DNA from 3 places in the Pseudoalteromonas sp. MMG033 genome. Region 2 is predicted to be linked to each of the others. Evidence: predicted binding sites of a transcription regulator. Region 2 holds the regulator's gene; each other region holds the start of a gene.
The links. Region 2 encodes sigma-54, which starts transcription at its own class of promoters, with help from an activator protein. Its sites were predicted from a motif close to GTTGGCACGNNNNTNGNNT; they were not measured.
Positions count from the first base shown of each region.

Region 1: AC2CZC_RS13235 (LruC domain-containing protein) is a predicted target of sigma-54. The motif match lies at 3,203-3,221, and genes of this name have one in related genera.
Region 3: AC2CZC_RS25800 (S8 family peptidase) is a predicted target of sigma-54. The motif match lies at 2,785-2,803, and genes of this name have one in related genera.

Region 1 covers NZ_CM170070.1:3,005,325-3,012,225, forward strand. Annotated here, with positions in the region: gene AC2CZC_RS13225 (ATP-binding protein) at 1-453, shown strand, start outside; gene AC2CZC_RS13230 (hypothetical protein) at 559-1,089, opposite strand; gene AC2CZC_RS13235 (LruC domain-containing protein) at 1,099-3,165, opposite strand; gene AC2CZC_RS13240 (serine protease) at 3,507-5,804, opposite strand; gene AC2CZC_RS13245 (PKD domain-containing protein) at 6,351-6,901, opposite strand, start outside.
Region 2 covers NZ_CM170070.1:955,948-962,848, forward strand. Annotated here, with positions in the region: gene AC2CZC_RS04510 (KpsF/GutQ family sugar-phosphate isomerase) at 1-834, shown strand, start outside; gene kdsC (3-deoxy-manno-octulosonate-8-phosphatase KdsC) at 837-1,388, shown strand; gene lptC (LPS export ABC transporter periplasmic protein LptC) at 1,385-1,939, shown strand; gene lptA (lipopolysaccharide transport periplasmic protein LptA) at 1,929-2,459, shown strand; gene lptB (LPS export ABC transporter ATP-binding protein) at 2,456-3,181, shown strand; gene AC2CZC_RS04535 (RNA polymerase factor sigma-54) at 3,223-4,734, shown strand; gene hpf (ribosome hibernation promoting factor) at 4,761-5,048, shown strand; gene ptsN (PTS IIA-like nitrogen regulatory protein PtsN) at 5,051-5,506, shown strand; gene rapZ (RNase adapter RapZ) at 5,519-6,361, shown strand; gene AC2CZC_RS04555 (HPr family phosphocarrier protein) at 6,361-6,639, shown strand.
Region 3 covers NZ_JBXVAL010000002.1:1,102,907-1,109,807, reverse strand. Annotated here, with positions in the region: gene AC2CZC_RS25815 (GlxA family transcriptional regulator) at 1-681, opposite strand, end outside; gene AC2CZC_RS25810 (MAPEG family protein) at 777-1,193, shown strand; gene AC2CZC_RS25805 (alpha/beta hydrolase) at 1,304-2,773, opposite strand; gene AC2CZC_RS25800 (S8 family peptidase) at 3,067-4,875, shown strand; gene AC2CZC_RS25795 (hypothetical protein) at 4,887-5,324, shown strand; gene AC2CZC_RS25790 (S41 family peptidase) at 5,564-6,901, shown strand, end outside.

The DNA.
Region 1 (6,901 bases), 2.0 Mb from region 2:
GGTAAAGGCACACAAATCGCGGTGACTTTGCCCTTGGCACAAGCTGATCCTGCTAAGGTAGGCACAAAGCCTGACAAAGATACGCTACCTGATTTCTCAAGCATTAAAGTGTTAATTGCGGAAGATAATAAAGTAAATCAACTCGTCATTGAAAAGATGTTGGAAAAAACAGGGGCGCAAGTCGATTTGGTTGAAAATGGCCGCTTAGCAGTACAGGCATTTGAAAAAGCGCACTATGATATTGTGCTGATGGATATTCAAATGCCCGAAATGGATGGGCTGGAAGCCTTTGCGCTAATTCATAAAGTAAACTCAAACGTACCCATTATAGCGCTAACCGCCAATGTAATGCCCCAAGATATTGCACATTATAAGGCATTGGGGTTTGCCGATCACATAGGTAAGCCAGTCGCGATGCATTCAATGTTCAAGGCGATTAATCGCCTGATTTGAATATTGGCTGTGAGGTCGATGATGTTGCTCGATGATATTTTAGGTGAGTCTTTAGCAATGAAAATGCAGGAGGCATGATGGTCATGCCTCCTAAGCAAATTGGAGTTAGTTGATTACCCAAGTTTGTGTTTGTTGACTGGCATCTACTTCCCAGTTGTATACCAAAGGCTCTTTCGATGTGCTGTAGAACCATATTTCTGCTTTGAGCTTCTGATCTGCATGCGGTAGCTGTATTTGTGTTGTAAAACCATTGCTGTCCAGCGGTGCTCTTAAGAAGCAGTTATCAGCGTTTGTGATACTTTCACCTTGCTTACAGATATTGATGAAAGCGCGCTCACTGACCACGTTGTCGCTTAAGGTTACCTCGACCGCCACGTTGCTTCTGAAATCAAATGCCACGTCAACATCCATACTATCCATACCTTCACCTTGAGGTTGTGCCGCTACTGTATCGCCTGTATCAGTCGTATCTTGCTCTACCGTTGTTGGCGTACTTGTACTGGTTGTCGCTGGCGCTGCTGCAGTAATGTTGCTTGAAGTTGCTGCGCTTGAATTACTTTGCCCTTCCGAGCCACCAGAACCGCCGCCACATGCTGTAAGTGCTAATGTCATTAGAGTGATAATTAACTTGTTCATGGTCTGCTCCTAGTTCTGTGATGCGCTGCTGATAGTGTATTGGTAGTTTGCGACAGGGTTTTCGAACCAAGTCACGTTATTTTGGCCTGCTGATGATGCGAACTCTGCAAATTGAGGGTATGCAATGGACATATCAACTCTTTCTTTAGGGTGTTGCCAATCGGTATCGATGATCAGTGCCCACGGTAAACCAGTACCCGTTTGGAAGTATCCATTTGTCGATGACGTATCGTCACCTTGGTCTAGGTAGCTGCTGTCAAAGGCTTCTGTTGGTGTCTGGTTTTTCAAATGCACTTCCCATCCGCGACCGTTATTGCTATCTACATATGGGCCGTGATAATGACCATTGACTGCGAAAATGAATGGGTCGAGCTTGTCCAAAGTTGCTACGCTAGCACTGTAAGTTGTGGACAATGGCAGCGTTAGTTCGAATGGAATTGGCGCGCGTTGAATATCACTACAGCCTTCTTCTGTCCGGAAGAATTTGCAGCCTTCTTGTGTCGGTACCATCTCTCTAGTGTTTGCAAAAATAACGGCAATGGCTTCGTTTCTATTTGCTTCAAGCGGACTGTTTTGCGCCTCAACGCCATCGATAGTCAACTTAATTTGTGACTCATTAACATGGTTGCGTGCTATGTCTTTAAAGCGCAGCGCAAATGCATTGTGATAGCCTGCACCAACGGCAACTAAAGCGCCTTCTACTTTATATTGCACGATTTGGTTACCAATTTGGCCAGTTGTTGCTCTGTATCTCACGACCACATCGTTGAAATCATAATCGCCTTTTTGCGGCCATAAGTCTTCAAATGCGGCCGTTTGCCAAGCCGTTGAAGACTCAATTAAGCTACTTGCAACCACTGAAACCGAAATATCTTCAACTTCGCCATTGTCTACGCCCCCTGTTGGCGCGATATCTTGGTTGTTAGACACCCTAAAGCGGGCCCATGTATTACCTTCTAAAGCATCTACAGGCACAGGAATTAACACGCGGTTTTCGCCTGCTACGCCTGACAACTCGCTAATAATGCGCTCGGAAGATTGAAATTCACCATCTTGATTCCAGTCTACCCATGCGTTGACGTAGCCGTTGGTAGACAATGTAAATGAGATGAGGGCGTCATAACCAGTTTCTATGCTTGTGACGAAACTAACGCCATCGTCATCATCTTGCGCTTTTGGCAAGTGCTCTGCACTAACACCATCGCCGAAGTAAAGGTCACCTGCGACATGACGGGCACCATTTTCAGCTAAAGAAGTGCCGTAGCTCTCTGGCGCATCACCATAGTCCATGGTTGGATCTTCACTTTCATCAATAATAGGGGCTGTTGCACAGCGTGCGCCGTCATTGGAGCCAGAGCTTGGGCCATATGCAAAAAGCTGTGTATCAGCAGGGTCTTCAATATTTACTTGATAGATATGACCGTCTTGATTTCGGCTGATGTAAAAGTTGTTATCGACATCAAAATATACGGCGCCAAAGGTGCCTGATTGGCCAACGTTGCCAAGGACAGTGCTGGCGCCAGTTGTTGTATTGATACGGTGCAAATTACCGTTGCTATCAACACTGTATGCCATGCCAGCTTCACCGTTAGGTGCAAATGCCATATCGAAAATATTTAAATTAAGGTCACCACCATTAATGACACGTGTTGCTTGTAAATAATCATTGCTTGATTCGTCAAGGGATACGCGATACAAGCCATAAGAACTCCCTTTTTTGTAGACATAATAAGCGTTTTCGTGGATTGCTACATCGCCGACGTAAAAGTTGGTGTCTGGAAAGCCAACTGTGGTTAGAGGCTCTAATGTGTAGTCGTTACCGACGCGGCCAATATCTTTACGGCTGTAATCCCAACCATAAAGATAACGGTCATGGAGGTTAAAACCAAACCCGTTAAGCTTGTTATTGGTGCCAACGTTGGGTGCAAATTCGGTGTACGCACCGGATACTAAATTAACGCCGTAAATAGCGGCTGTGTTTCCTTGCACTAAAAATGCCTTAGAAGGGCAAGTATCGAAAGGTGCTGCGTTGACGCCCGCAGACAAAAGGCACAAGCTCAATAGTTTGTATTTCATGACTTTCTCCAAGATGCAATTTTGCTGGTTTAACTGTTTGCAATCCTGATGCCAAAAATAAACTATTGAATTGTATGTGTTTTTTATGATTCATTTTTGCATTATCGCAAAATGCAAAGCATTTTTAAATCGATACTCTCATTTTAAAAATGAATTGGTGTGGCGTGAGCTAATTAAAAAAGGGAGTAGTTTTGCGAGATAAAAATGTAATGAAGTGAGAGTAAACTGTTCATTAACACACTTTTTTTGGAAGCGAGTCAAACTAGCGTGTGCTGTTTGTTCCAATTTTTGATAGTTAAATAGCCTTCAATGATATTATGAAGGCTATTAAGTGGAGTGGTTTAGTGCACTTTTTTAGCTTGTTTACGCCTTTGGATGAGCAATAAAGCAAACAAGTATAAGTTTAAGAAGCCGAGTGAGCCTCCGCTACTGCTGCCATTATCCGTTGGGGTGGGTTTACTTACTGCTACTTCAGGTGCACTGACTTTGATATCTATGTGCTCTGAGCTTGCAAGGCCAAAGGTATCGGTTACGATGAGCGAAAATGAGAGAGTTTCATTTTGCGTTACATTGGGCGCAGTAAACTCCAAGTTTTGCGCATTTTGTGGCAGTGTTATTTCTGTGCCTGAAGTTTGCGACCACTGGTAGGTTAAACTGTCATTCTCGGGATCAGAGAATTCTGAGGTGATGAGTACTTTTTCGCCTTGCTTTACCTCGAGCATGTCACTTGATAGAGCAACAATAGGCGCATTGTTTTTTGCAATGTTGACTGTTACTACAGCGACGCTTGAAGCCTCATATTCATCGGTGACGGTCACTTGATAGATTTTTTTTGTGTCTTCTGCGACTTTGTCGGCTGTCAAAGTGATTGTACTTTCTTGGCCAAGAACCTCCTGAGGTGTGTTTAACTCAATCCAGGTAAAAGTGAGCTTGTCGTCTTCAGGGTCAGACGAATCACTGGCATCTAGTGTGAACTCTAACTCACTGCGAATATCAATTTGGCTTTGTGTCACTTCGGCTATGGGGGTTTGGTTCGTAAAAGTTGTATTAAAATTATGAATTGTTACCTTATCTTCTCCAGCAGAATAGTCGTAGTCTTTGGTGTAAACTATTGCGATTTGATTTTCGCCATCATCCAACTCTATATTGACGCTTTTTAAGCTGTCTTGTAAGCCACTGTCTTTGAGGATCTCTTTGTTATTGTGAAATACCGTGACATGGTCCACATAAAATTCACTTGAGATAAGGTAGTCAAAGCTGACAGCATCAATGTGCGCATCATCAATGACAGCCATCACGTATGACTTTTGTTCAAATCCATCTAGGTTTGGATCATCAGTCTGGTCTGCAATGTCACCACTGACTAATATAGGTTCTCCAGATTCAGTGGTCTCGGTATACCAGTTTGCATCGCCTCCGGTTGACCAATCAATACTGGTTGGTGTTGATAAGTGTTGATTAAAGTTAGAGTTGGTCTCTGATGTTTTATAGTAGGTCAAAAGCTCAGGGAAATAAACGTCAGAGGGTGAGTCCATCTCAACTTCCATAAGATAGCTGCCATAAGCATGCTGATCCTTGGTTAGTACGGTAAACTGACACTCTTGTTCAGACTCTAAGGTTGAATTAGCACATGTTTGCTCAATTAATTCAGCATTTGATAAATTTAAATTTGGGTGTTCAGGATAGTTTGCAATCGCAAAGTTGGTAATACTAATAGGGTAGCTTAAAGTGTTTCTAAATGTGCCAGTAAAGGTAGAAGATGGCTGGTCTAATTTGAATGAATTGAGTGCTTTTTCATCAAACCCGAACTCTAAAGTCTTTCCTAGTCGCCACATTGAAAGGGCCGCTACATCAGCGAAAACACCAGGCTTATTTGGCGCACCACAAGCAACTCCCCAGCTGACAATACCTACTTGAACCCATTCACCTTCTCTTTTAACGACAAGGGGGCCACCGCTATCTCCATGGCAAGGGCTTTTATCTCCTTCAGGTACACCTGCACAGATCATTGACTCGGTGATGTCGCCATCGTGATGGTCTTTATCATTACAAATATCTCGGGGAACATATTGAAGGTCGACTTCATGAAGCTTTTTAGGAACATCTCCTCCATGACTGAGTCGCCCCCAACCTAATACTTTCAGAGTTTCGCCTGTAATAAGGCTTTCTCTAATCTCTTTATCTGCCAATGTGATAGGGCTGATATTTTCAACAGGTCTATCAAGCTCTAAAATTGCCATATCATTATTTTCTTGAGACCCCCAATCATATTCGTCATGCCAAAGGACTTCATGAACTCGGTATGTTTGCCATTGGGATTCATCGGTCAGATCATGCCCTTCAAATTTGACTTTAAAGTCGCTAAATGAGCCGCTTACAACACAATGTGCTGCGGTAAGTACTCTATTTTCTCCGATAAAAGAGACACCACATTTATGCTGTCCACCTTTTTGCAGGCTACCGATAAATGGGTAATTAAAGGGCTTTGTTTCACCGCCGCCGACTATATAGGGCGTAATTTGTTGCTGTGTGCTTGGCGTATGTATAGATTGTTTTGAAGCTCTATACTCTGTTGCATTACCAATGACTGAAGTGGTGGCAGTCACGACAAGAAGCAGTCCTTTCATCTTAACGCTCATGTTAAATCCTATTATCAATTAAACTAAGAATGAAAAATCAAATGTAGAAACTTGTTACGCTGATAGAGTATTACTTTTGCTTATAAAAGTATTATTTAAATTGTTATATATTGTTTTCTTATTTGACTTGTTGGCTTTTCTATAGAGAAAAGTTTTAATCTGAGTTGCTGGGTCGTCTTCATTGGCCTTGCATCTACATTTGAAATTCACATTTCTAGTGTTGAACCCCAGATACAAGAAGACTGAGTTTATGTTTCCTATATTTACAGCAGAGTACGAGCTTCATATCTTCTGTAATATTAATCAAAGTATCGTTGGGTTACACGTTGAATAATTTAGAGAATGTGAGATGTACTTAATTAAAGCATGATATTTGTATTAATCAGGCGCTCTAATAGTCATCAATATTGAATCTAGGGATATGAAATTATTTTGAGAGGGTAGGTTTAAGTAGAAGAGTTAAGCTTATGAAGGTTAAGTACATTAAGGGTCAAGTGGTTAAAAAAAGCCTTCAATAATCAATTGAAGGCTTTTAAATTTAGTGTTTTAAAGTGCTTTTTTAGCCGTTACTCTTCTGATACCTGCGATTAAAGCTATCATTAATAAGCTAAACGAGCCTAGTGAACCACTGCTTTTCTCAGCCTCAATTTTAACTGGTTCAGCTGGTTTTTCTTGTACAACTGGCGCTTTCACAGTAACGTTTATCTCTTGTGAATGAGATAAGCCAAAAACGTCTTTTACCGTCAGGACAAATGTTAAGGTTTCATCCTTAGTTACTTCTGGAGCAGTAAAACTAAGTTGATCAGTATTTTCAGGTAGTGTTACCTCCGTACCTGCTGTTTGTGTCCAAGTATATGTTAACTCATCTCCTTCAAGGTCAGAAGCTGTTGATGTAATTAGTACTTCTTCACCAACGGATACACTTTGTGTTTCGCTTGCAATGCTCAATTCAGGGGCGTTGTTTTTAGCGATAACAGCTTTAACAAGTGCACTTGTGCTTGCTCCAAAGCTATCTGTTACTGTCAGTTGATAGATCACAGTTGAATTTTGAGCTACTTTGTCAGCATTGACTGAGATTACGCTTTCATCGCCAACGA
Region 2 (6,901 bases):
ATTGTCATCGGCATGGGAAAATCAGGTCACATTGGTAATAAAGTTGCGGCGACACTGGCCAGTACAGGCACTCCCTCTTTCTTTGTTCATCCGGGCGAAGCGAGCCACGGGGATTTAGGTATGATCACCGCCGAAGACGTCGTCTTGTTGATTTCCAATTCAGGTGAAACTGGCGAAGTTGTCGGCATTATTCCTGTCATAAAAAGAATTGGCGCACGCGTGATCAGCATGACTGGCAACGCAAACTCCACAATGGCGCAGCAAGCGGATATTCACCTGTGTATTAAAGTTTCAAAAGAGGCCTGCCCGCTCGGTTTAGCCCCAACTGCGAGCACCACAGCGACACTAGTAATGGGGGATGCATTGGCGGTTGCTTTACTTGAAGCAAGGGGCTTTACTGCGGATGACTTTGCACTCTCTCATCCAGGTGGCAGCTTAGGTAAAAGACTATTATTAACGCTTCAAGACATCATGCATAGCGGCAGTGATGTACCAATGACTCCGCTGGGGAGCTCTATCAAAGACGCATTATTCGACATGTCAGCTAAAGGCCTAGGTATGACTGCCATCGTGAATGAGCAAAAGCAGCTATGCGGTATATTTACTGATGGCGATTTACGCCGTGTTATCGAACAAAAAGCCGATTTGCATAATGATACTATTGATTCAGTGATGACTATTTGTTGTACTACGGCATCGCCTGATATGCTGGCTGCTGAAGCCCTTAATATCATGGAAAAAAAGCGCATTAATGGCCTAATCGTCATTGATGAAAATAAATACCCTATCGGGGCACTCAATACTCAAGATCTACTGCGAGCAGGAGTACTATAAACATGCAATTTAGTGAGCTTTATCAAGCAATCTCTGTACAGACAAGTGACAAAGCGAAATCTATCAAGCTGCTAATTTGCGATATTGATGGCGTATTTTCAGATGGTCGTATTTATTTAGGTAACCAAGGTGAAGAATTAAAAGCATTCAACACCAAAGATGGTTTCGGGATTAAAGCCTTAATTGAAACCGGTGTTGAAGTTGCCGTCATTACTGGACGACATTCAGAAATTGTTAAGCAACGTATGACTAGCTTAAACGTAACGCACATTTACCAAGGTCAAGAAGATAAAATTAAGGCTTACGAAGAATTGAAAAGCCGATTAAATTTATCCGACAACCAAATTGCGTATATTGGCGATGATGGTCCAGATATACCTGTAATGCAAAAAGTTGGCTTTGCTGTTGCAGTTGCTGACGCACACCCACTGGTAAAAAACTTGGCCCATTATACGACCATGCTGCCAGGTGGGTTTGGCGCTGTCAGGGAGCTAACCGACTTATTAATGCTAAGCCAAGGTAACGAATTACTCTCTAAGGGGAGCAGTACATGACCAATTTGCGGGTTATTTTACTCGTAGTTTTCGGTGCTGCCATGCTGTGGCTTTGGTACCCCTTTTTGACGCAAACAGAACAGGCATCACGGCAAGAGCAGGAAACAATCGCTCAGCCCGACTACGTTGCGATTGATTTAAAACAGACCTCATTTGCTGAAAATGGACAACTGAGTTATCAAATTACGGCACAGAGAATGGAGTTATATCAAGAGCTGGGGTTTAGCCACTTTGAATTACCCATTTTTGTTTTACATAACGGGCAACACAACTGGCAGCTCACTGCCAACGAGGCCACCTTGTATGAAAACGACACGCTGATTTTAGAAGGCAACGTAAAAGCGACGAACTTGAACGACAATGCCATGATCACAGAGATAGACGCAGATAATCTTCGACTTGAAATCAGTAATCGAATAATGCGTTCAGAGCAACCAGTGATCATTACTGGCCCGAGCTTAACCATTACCGGTAAAGGGCTAATCGCCGATCTCAATATTGAGGTCATTGAACTCATTAACCACACTGAAACGATTTATGATAAGCAATAAATTAAGTGCAACCCTACTATTTACATGTGCTATCGCACTTTTGCCACAAAGTGCCCTTGCCAACAACACGCCTGAGCAGGTGATCATCAGTTCAGGTAAGCAGCAAGCGCAATTACAAACAAATATAGGGGTTTTTGAAGAAAACGTTGAGATCATTCATGGCCAACGCAAAATATTCGCAGATCGACTCGAAGTCCACCGCAGAGAAGATTTAGGGGAAAACAAGCAGTTACTGGTTGCAACGGGATCTCCTGCAATTTTCCAAGAGCAGCAGACCGATGGCAGCCTATTAAAAGCCACGGCACAAGAGGTACGCTATGATGTTGCAAATCGCTTGCTCACAATTAAAGGCAATGCCGAAATAAGCCAAGCTGGTCAAAAGATTTCTGCCCAAGAGATCCTCTATGATATGGAAAAACAACTTATTAGCGCGCAAAAGGCAAACGAGGAAGGTAAACGAGTGAGAACTGTTTTACTCCCTGTAGATAAAGAGCAAGATGGTAACAAGGAGCCACAGTGAGCACACTAAAAGCGACAGCACTGGCTAAGAGTTATAAAGGCAGACAGGTTGTAAAAAATGTTGAACTAAGTGTTGAAGCAGGCAGCATCGTTGGTTTGCTCGGTCCAAATGGCGCAGGTAAAACCACTACTTTTTATATGATTGTTGGCCTAGTACCAAGTGACAAGGGCAGTATTCATATTGATTCACAAGACATTACTTTGCTACCGATGCACAGCCGAGCTCGGTTGGGTATTGGATATTTACCACAAGAATCTTCGATATTTAGAAAGCTAACCGTTTATGACAATTTAATGGCGATCCTTGAAACCAGAAAAGACCTCAATAAAGCCCAACGAGAAGCAGTATTAAACGATTTACTTGATGAATTTAATATTCAGCATATTCGCTCAAGTTTAGGAATGGCACTGTCTGGTGGTGAGCGTCGCCGCGTCGAAATTGCTCGCGCTTTAGCCGCAAATCCTAAATTTATTCTTTTAGATGAGCCTTTTGCTGGCGTTGATCCGATTTCAGTGTTAGATATAAAGAAAATTATTGAGCATTTAAAAAACCGTGGGATCGGCGTATTGATCACAGATCATAATGTTCGCGAAACTTTGGATGTATGTGAAAAGGCATATATTGTTTCCCATGGTGAATTAATTGCGTCAGGCACACCTGAACATGTTTTAGCGGATCAAACCGTCCGAGATGTCTACTTAGGCGAGCAATTCAGGCTATAGTTAAGAATAAGCGTAACAACGAAAAGGATTGTTAGAGATACATGAGGCAATCGCTACAGCTGCGCATGGGGCAGCAATTAACAATGACACCACAACTGCAGCAAGCAATTCGCCTGCTGCAGCTGAGCACATTAGACCTCCAGCAAGAAATTCAAGAAGCGCTGGATAGCAATCCTTTATTGGAAGTAGAAGAAAACGAACAAGAGTCTTTTGATAACAGTCTAGATAAAACCCATGAACAAGCTCAGACCACAGAGAAAGCAGAGTCTAGCGTTGATGATACTGCTGAAACACAGCTGAGTGACTACGAGCAAGACACAGATACGGCGCTCAATAAAGAAACGCTCAGCGATGAGATGGCGATGGATGTCACGTGGGATGAATATATCAGTGCTGCACCAGTCAGCTCGTCTGGCCCAATGCCTGAGGATGAAAGCGTTTATCAAGGTCAAACCACTGAAAGTCTTCAAGAATATCTGATGTGGCAACTAGAGCTCACTCCATTTAGCGCAACAGATAGACTTATTGCGCTGTCAATTGTTGAGGGCGTCGATGACTCAGGGATCCTAACCGTATCTTGTGAGGATATTGTCGATAGCTTAAATAAAGATAATGACCAAGAGCCGGTTGAATTAGATGAGGTTGAAGCCGTCTTAAAACGTATTCAATTATTTGACCCTGTTGGTATTGCGGCACGCAGTCTGCAGGAATGCTTAATTGTTCAACTAAATCAATTTGCCATAGATACACCTTGGCTCGAACAAACAAAACATGTCATTGAAGAGCACATAGACCTATTAGCAAATCGTGATTATCGTACTATCATGAAGAAAACGAAGCTCAAAGAAGGCGAGCTCAAAGAAGTGATGACGCTAATCCACAGCTTGAACCCCAAGCCAGCTGCAAGTATCGTTCAAGAAGAAGCTGATTATGTGATCCCCGATGTCTCGGTCAAAAAGATAAAAGGACGTTGGGTTGTTGAACTCAATCCTGACTCAATGCCCAAAATAAGAGTTAATGATCATTATGCTGCAATGTCACGCTCAGTTAAATCAAGCAGTGACAGCCAATTTATTCGCTCGCATTTGCAAGAGGCGAAATGGTTTATTAAAAGTTTAGAAAGCAGAAATGAAACTTTATTGAAAGTTACCAATTGCATTGTTCAACAACAACAGGCATTCTTTGAACATGGCCCTGAGGCAATGAGACCTATGGTTCTCAATGATGTTGCTGAAATGGTTGATATGCACGAGTCGACAATATCTCGGGTAACAACACAAAAATTTATGCACACGCCTCGCGGCATTTATGAATTGAAATACTTCTTCTCGAGCCATGTTAGTACCGAGAACGGTGGGGAATGCTCTTCAACAGCAATTAGAGCACTCATCAAAAAGCTAATTGCTGCAGAAAACTCAGCTAAGCCTTTAAGTGATAGCAAAATTGCAGATGTATTAGCTGACCAAGGTATTAAGGTGGCAAGACGTACTATTGCCAAATACCGAGAGTCTTTGGCTATTCCACCGTCTAATCAGCGTAAAAGCTTGATTTAGGCGTAACAAAAGAAGGAAAAATGCTTATGCAACTAAATTTAACTGGTCGCCATGTAGAAATTACCGATTCATTAAGAGACTACGTAACAAGTAAGTTTGCGAAGCTAGAAAGGCATTTTGATCACATCAACAACGTTCATGTAATCCTAGATGTCGAGAAACTCATTCAAAAAGCCGAAGCCACATTACATGTAAATGGCGGCGAGCTATTCGCTTCAACAGAACACAAAGACATGTATGCAGCTATCGATGGTTTAATCGATAAGCTAGATAGGCAAGTCATTAAACATAAAGAGAAGCTAACTCGACATTAACCATGAAACTTAGCACACTGATCCCTGAGGACTGCAGCAAGGCTGCGGTCCTTTTTAATAGTAAAAAAAGAATACTCCAATACATCAGTGAATTGGCACAAGAAAAAATTCCAAATGCCAATCAGCATGATATTCTCGAGGCACTGTTAAATCGCGAAAAGCTAGGCAGTACAGGTATTGGAAAAGGTATCGCTATTCCACACGGGCGATTGGCGGGATTAGATAATATCATTGCCATCTTGCTTGTAAATCAACAGCCTATTCCATTTGATGCTGTTGACGACCGCAATGTAGATATTTTTGTTGCGCTCATCGTACCAGAAGGTGAAAATAAGCAACATTTAGAGACCTTAGCTAGTATCGCTGGTAAACTAAATGATAAGCATTTTTGCAAGAGACTTAGACAAGCAAGTAACGATCATGAGCTTTACCAAGTCCTTGTTGAGTTTGATAAATAATAGGAACAAATCGTGGAGCTCATAATTATCAGTGGCCGCTCTGGCTCAGGTAAATCCGTCGCATTAAGAGTATTGGAAGACTTAGGCTATTACTGCGCTGATAATATCCCTGTAAACTTACTACCTGCTTTAGTACGCAGTGTTTCAGACAGCTATAATAAAATTGCTGTCAGCATTGATGTGAGAAACTTACCAAAAGAACAGCAGGAGTTTCATGATATTTTAGAGTACTTGCCAGGCTTTGCTAAACCAAAAGTATTTTACCTTGATTGCGATGACCAAACACTAATCAAACGTTTTTCAGAAACACGGCGATTGCATCCGCTGTCACTCAATGACTTACCGCTAGACTTGGCAATAAAACAAGAAAGAACTTTATTAGATGTCTTGATACGTCGTGCTGATATCACCATAGATACAACCGACTTGAGTGTCCACCAATTGGCTGAAAGCGTTCGAGAGAAAATCTTAGGCCAAAAAGATAAACAACTCATCATCACATTTGAATCATTTGGCTTTAAACATGGTATTCCTAAAGAAGCAGATTACGTATTTGACGCGCGGTTTTTACCAAACCCGCACTGGGAACCTGAATTAAAACCTCTAACAGGCTTAGACCAACCGGTTATCGATTACTTATCGAGTCACAGCATAGTACAAAAGTTTGTGTGGCAGATACAAACCTTTATGCAAACTTGGCTGCCACACTTGGAGCGTAATAATCGCAGCTATTTGACTATCGCCATTGGTTGTACCGGTGGCCAGCACCGCTCAGTATATTTAGCGCAAACACTTGGTGAACGCTTTCAAAGAACACACTCTAACGTCAAAATTCGCCACCGAGAACAAGAGTAATGCAACAGCAATACCAAGGGGTTTTTCTAATAAAGAACAAGTTGGGTTTGCATGCTCGAGCAGCCACTATATTGGCGCAACTCTCAACCCAATTTGATGCAGAAATAACGCTTTATCAAGGTGATAAAAGCGCTCCGGGAGACAGCGTGTTAGCATTGCTGCTGTTAGAGAGCAGCCAAGGCAAAGAAGTCAAAGTGAGTTGTACAGGCCCTGATGCAAAGAATGCCTTAATCGCTATTGGTGACCTTATTGAAGACAAGTTTCATGAAACGGAGTAACTTAGTTTTTATTTAATCTCTTTCGTAAGATAACTTACTACTTCTGTACTTGTCATAATACTGCAATAGCGTATTTTTATTTTAAGCAGCTATAATCAAATATTATTTTATCTATTACAATATGATAAGTCACATTGATAATGTGTTTAGTGCATATATCTTAGCTCGAATTTATGAGCTTTATTCTGTAAATAACAGCTTAAAGAGCAATTTTCGTGCTACAAAAAAATGCGATTAAATTATTAAAATGACTATTCAAAAC
Region 3 (6,901 bases), on a different replicon from region 2:
TACATGACATTGTATTAATTGCACAGCACTGTCTTGATGCGCATCTAGGGCGCTACTCATCATAAAGGCAGTTTGGCGAAGCTGTGGTTCAGGTATAGCAAGCCAACTCATGACTTTTTTAGCCGTATCTGCGCCGACTTGTTGTTTTATAAGCGCCAGCATAACGTACATGTAACTATGAGCGGCGCCAGCGGTATATAGCTTTTGGTCGCAAAGATAAATGGGCGAAGTGTCTAGTTCTAAATGTGGGAAGTGACGGTTAAAAAAAGCTTCTAGCCACCAGCTTGCGGTGATCCGCTGTTTGTCTAATAGACCTAGCGCTGCGGCATAGGCAACGCCACAGCAACCAGCAATCAGTGTGGGCGAGGTAAGGGGCTTTAATTTTTCACTTAGCAGCGGGGCATAACTATTTAGCTTTTGGCACTCCTGCCAAAGGCGTTTGTCGCCTTGGTATTGACTACCAATGATGATCAACACATCAAAGTATTGTAAGTCCTTGAGTTGACAGTCAACCTTAAACGACAAGCCTTGGCTGCTGACAACGCTTTGGTCATTTAAAGAGACAATTTGCCATTGATAAAATTGGGTCTGCATTACCTGATTAGCAACATTTAAAACATCAATGATCCCTGTTAACGCGCTTGCCATCACACCTTGTTGACATAATATTGCAACTTTCATGTCGCTTTCACCCTGTATCTTGTCATTAGTGACACTTTAGAGGGCTGTAGCGCTACTGTAAAGTGGTTGCACATTCATTGAGTAAGGAAATTTGTATGTGGATCCAGTTCCCCATTATCGCTTTGGTACTTTTATTTTTATGGTTATGGCTTGCAACGGCCTGCTTACGCATAAAGGCAGTCCGGCGCGGTGAATTATCACTGCAAGCGGTCAATTTTGTGCTTAAAGATCAGATGGCTGAACGTACTCGGCTATATGGCAATAGCTATGATAACCAGTATCAGCAGCCTGTTTTGTTCATCTGTCTATTAGCGCTGTTACATATTGAATCTGTGGCAGGCACAGGCTGGTATCTTCTTGCGTTCATATTTGTTGCAGCGCGTTATTGGCACTGCTATGAGCATATTCGTTCAACCAATATAAAGAGGCGAACAATGGCATTTGCACTTTCAAGTCTTAGTTTGTTTGGCGGGTGGCTCGCTTGGTTTGCAAGTATGACTTTCACAGTGTAAATACCTAGCTTGAAAACTAAAAAAGCAAGGCTGTGCCTTGCTTTGGTTGGTATCATAGTTTGCCACAAATTAACTGTTGTGGCTCAGCGAGAGTACTTTAATGGCTTGGGTTACTTTAACCATTCAATCATATTGGTCATCAAGGCTTGCGTTGCCACTAAACCATCTGATCCACCGACGTCACATAGCCCTAAACCACACCCATCAAAATGATGCTCGGCTTTTTCTAGTAAGTGCAGCTCGCTGCCGTCGCGGCATTGAACTTGAGCATATTGCTTGTCAAACACCAGCGTATTTACTTGCGCTGGGCCTGAAGCTATATTGCCTGCTAGTGCATTACATAGTCTCAATGACTGACTTGGCGATACTATTGTGTCAGCCATACCGTGGCTGATAAACATCTCTGGTGCTTGAGTCGGCGCCTGTTCAATGGCTTGTAGCAAGCTATTGTTTACCACCACTGGCTCATTACCCGTCAAATCTTGCCAGTGGGCCTTGCCTGATAAAATGGCGATCATGCGTTCAATGTAACCATGTACATAAGTACCGTCTTGTACTTCTTTTAATTGATGAGCAAAATCGGCAACAGGGAACATGGGAGCGATTTTATCGACTTTATGAGGGAATTGCTGAGATAACCAAACGGCCATATGGCCACCTGCAGATTGTCCCGTAATTCGCACTGATTTGTTGCTGGTGGTGTAGTTTGCATTATTTGCTTGCACCCACAAAAATGCGTCACGAATATCTTGTTTACTGTCCTCAATATTAACTTGGTTACAGGCAGGGCCGGCTTCTCGGTCTTCAACTAAGCGATAATATGGCATATAGACCACAAATCCAGCATCTGTGAACTGTGCTAATTGTGCTTCTGCAGTGCGCGCTGTGCCAAGTCTTTCTAACCAGCCACCACCGTGGATCATCATAATGGGTGTGGCACTATGATTATTGGCATTTTTGTAAACACGCATTTCTAAATGACACGTACCGCGCTCGTTAAAGGTGGTTTTATATGTGGTACGTTGCACAAGAGGGATCTCAGCAAAGTCTTGTGGCTTTGTGGTGATAGGTAAGGTCGCTGTGTAGCCAGGCATCCACGCATCTTGGACAAAGTTTAAATCTTCACTGTTACCATAGCGCTGTGCCTTGTAGTCAAATTCTCTTAAGCAAAACTCAGTGTCTGACTCATTTTTATATTCTATGGCCGTAGTGCATTGTGCGTCCGTGTAATACCAGCTTCTGTGTGCCAGGGCGGTATTTACTTCGTTACATTGACCATCTTGACTGTACAATTTTGGTAATAGGTTTACCGGCGGTTTACTTGCAACCGCTGCAAAGCAATAACTTGCACCAGTGACAATGCTTGTGATGTCTGCAGAACCGCTGTTAAGCATTTCTCTGAGCGCTGCGTCATGGTGTTTAAAGTATCCCATAGACGCTTCCAAGGAAGGGTTGCCATTGGTCGGCTTTCCTTGTAGGTAATGCGCAAGCAGGGCTTGCGGATCTGGAAATATTGATGCATTAGCAATGGCTGAAGCAGAGATAGCAAGACAGCCTATTAGGTTTGATAGGTGTTTCATGGGCGTTCCTTGTTGACATACTGCTAGTAAAGACGTGATTTAAATTCAGATATTTAGAAGATTTTAATGAAGAACCGACTTGTAAATTAAGTTAACATTTTTGGTCGGTTATAATACGCTATATAAATGCATTTATTTGAATAGTATGCGGTATTTCTATGTTTTTGAAATTCATAAAAGTGTCATTTTGGTAATTTTTTTGTACTTTAGGTGTTATTTTTAATTGTTTTTTGTGTTTATATTGAGTACGGATTTTTTGGGTACAAATTAAAACAAAAAGTAAGTAGCGATTTATGAATATAAAAATAACAAAACTCGCATTGGTTGTTGCAGCATCATTGTCTGCCAACGCAATGGCAAATATCGAATATCCGCTGATGCCTGGCGACCCGCTAGTTGATCAGCAATGGCACCTTAAAAATACAGGCCAAGCTGCTTTCTCTGATAGAGGCGGTAAAGCTGGCGAAGATATGAATGTTTCTTTGTCACACGCGATGGGTATCATGGGTACAGGTGTAACCGTTGCCGTTATTGATGGTGGTGTAGAAATTAAGCACCCGGATTTAATTGACAATGCGCGTCCTGGTTCTTGGAACTTTACAACTAATAGCCCTGACTTAGCGCCAGGTAGCCCTACTGATAGACACGGTACTGCTGTAGCCGGTATCGTTGCATCAAGTGCTTTTAATGGCATTGGTGGTCGTGGTGTTGCACCAAGAGCAGGTCTAGTTGGTTTCAACTACATTGTTTCGGGCAACCAAACAATAGCAAATTGGCTTCAGTCTCATGGTATGTACTCTGATGGTTTTGCGAAGCAATCTTTTGATTACCCTCGTGTATTTAACCAAAGTTATGGCCGTACATTGTCTGCGCCAAGAAGCTACGATTATGAAGAGTCTCCTTGGTTACAAACGTTTGATGAAGCACAAGAAGAAGTCACCCGCACAACACATGGTGGCCGCGGTGCAATTTTTGTTAAATCAGCGGGTAATGGCTACGAAAGGCAAACGTTTACAGACAGTGAGCTTGGACGTGGTTACCTATGGTTTGATAACGCCAACCATGGCTTACCACTTCAAAACGTAAACCTTGAACGTGCAGATACAAATTTCTGGAACTTAGTTGCTTCAGCATACAATGCAGATGGTGAGCTTTCATCATATTCGACAGTCGGTTCTAGTGTGTTTGTTTCTGCACCTGGTGGCCAGTATGGTACGTCTTCACCAGCGATCATCACGACAGATGTATCTGGTTGTGCGGCAGGTTATAACCCGCTTTGGCTTCGCAATGACTTACACGGCGGTCATCCGCTTGATCCAAACTGTGATTACAGTGCAAGATCGAATGGTACTTCGGCGGCAGCGCCAAACGTAGCTGGTGCAATTGCAGTGATCATGTCTGCAAACCCTGCGCTTTCATGGTTGGATGTAAGAAATATTCTTGCGACAACTTCACGTCGTATCGATGCGGATCACCCAGGTGTTGCATTGTCATTCAAAGACTCGGAAGGTAAGCAGGTAAGCTACCAAGCAATTGATAAGTGGCAGACAAATGCTGCGGGTTATCAGTTCCATAACTTCTTTGGATTTGGCGCTGTTGATGTCGACGCTGCTGTTAATCTAGCGCGTTTCTACGACAAAAACTTAGGTGAGTTTGTTAAGACTGATCGAGTGTTAGTAACAGCTGATGCAGAAATTCCGGATGGTCACTTAAGTGGTGCACAAAGCACATTTAATAACGACCAAGAGTTAACTGTGGATGCGGTTCAAATTCGAGTGAATATTGACCACACAAGTACACGTGACTTAGCGATTGAACTGATTTCTCCTTCTGGTACTCGCAGTGTTGTCATGACACCAAGAACAGGTACTATTTTGGGTAACAGTGGCATGCAAAATACTCAAATGCTAACTCACCATTTCTATGGAGAGCAAGCGAAGGGTGAATGGACTTTACGTGTTATTGATACCGCTTCTGAAGATGAAGCATACATTTTTGATCCGCGTACGTCTGGTGAGCCGAACGTGAATATGGTGCACCGTAACAATACAGAAAACGGTGTTCTTAAATCTTGGGATATTCGCTTTTTTGGACGTAAATAAGGAGTCGTAAAATGAAATCTAAATTAATCCCTTTACTCGCTATGGTTGGCAGTTTATACGCAGTACAAGCGAGCGCCCAAACAGTTCATGAAGCGACGCCAGTCACCAGCGATTCTGGTGTGACTGTAAACGTCAACGGCAAAGACTACGTACTTGTTGCTGCAAAGAGTGATAAAGAATTGGTGACAGGTGCAGCACTTGTCGATATCAAAACTGATGAGACGATCGTATTAACAGGTGAGCTGGTTGTTGAGCTTGAATCTTTAATCGATGCGCAAGATTTTGCACAAGCAAATCAGCTAAACCTGATTTATGTTCGTGGCAATCGCGCTATTTTTCAAGCGGATGCAAACGTCGCTTTGCATACTTTTAAAGCGCAAGTAGCGCGCTTAAATGGTGTGGTTAATACTCAGATTGGTTTTAATCTTGAAGGATTAGAAGCAGAATAAGAATGAATAAAGCCACTTAAGTGGCTTTATTTTTATGCTTTAACTGTATATCTGACAGGCAGCTATGAGAGAAAAACAGACCTTGGCATTACCATTCAATTGTTTGTTCTAAACATCCAAATTTTCCAAATAAAAGCCTCACATGTAATAACTCCCAAATGGGGCTTTGTATTTATGCTATTTTAATTTATTGTTTGATTTCCAAAGAAAAATACTATTTAGGGAAATACCATAGCTTTATGGACAAAACAATAACTTCAATTTTCTTGCTGATAGGTTTATTTTTATTATCTGCAAATGTTTCTGCTTTCTATTCAGATGTTGAGATTTTAACGAGTAAAGCCAAGAGTGCAGCACCCAATCATTCAGTCTGGCAAACTCATGGTTATGGATACATATTAGAAGTCATCGGCGAAGATATACGTTTTTACGATATTACAAAACACCATTGCATACTAAATAAAGTCGAAACTGGTGAATATCCTAGTCGTAACTTGACTGTAGAGGGTGACGCTGCTGAATTAGATTGGTTTACAGTACACACTGTAAAACTAAAAAAGTTGAGCCGTTTACCTACATTATGTAAGCAAAGCCTACTGCTTAATACAGATACTCAAAATATAAAGTTCTCAGCCCCAGAAGTGTTTGATATTTTGTGGTTTACCTTTGCAGAACACTTTGCTTTTAACGAAGAGCTTAATTGGAACTGGCATACCAACTATAAAACTTGGCGAGATAGAGTGTCAGATAGTATGAGCGAATCGGCATTGGCTGAGGTCATTACAGAACTTATAGATGAATTAGGTGACGCTCATGCATATGTAGAATCAGATGATGACAGCTTCTTTGTTATGAACAACATTAAATGGGAAAAGTTCAGAAGTAGGATGATTGAAGAAGGGTTTTCACAACAGACTGAGTTTTCATCCTTTCGTGATTTTTTTCAAGCTCTTAGTAAAAAGCGCAACAGTATCATTTCAAGCTATTTTGACAAAAAACACCCGCCACAGAAATTAAACCGCAGCTTATTATGGGCTTCACTTCCCCATGAAATCAACTACTTAAGTATTGATGATATGAGTGACTATACCGCTGAAGAGACTATTCAAGCGGATATAAAAGAAGTAGACAAAGCGATACAGCATATTATGCCTATGCTCACGAAGTCTAAAGGGCTAGTAATTGATTTACGCTGGAATAGTGGAGGATATGACATTGTTTCACAACGATTGTTATCCTATTTTATTGATAAATCATTGCTGGTTGGCAGTAAATCGTACCGAACAGAAAATGGTTTTAGCAAACCCGAAAATATTATTGTTCATCCCGCTACATTTGACCGTTACCTAGGGCCTATTGTCGTGCTTACTAGTGGCATAACCATGAGTGCTGCTGAATCATTCTTACTGGGTCTTGCTGCCAGAGAACAAGTTAGTATCATTGGAGAGCCATCTAATGGCGGTTTTAGTGATTCACTTCCTAAGCAGCTGCCAAATGGCTGGTCATTTACGTTATCCAATGAACGTTATTTTGACCATAAAGGCGAAAGTTATGAATATCGAGGTTACCCAGTAGAG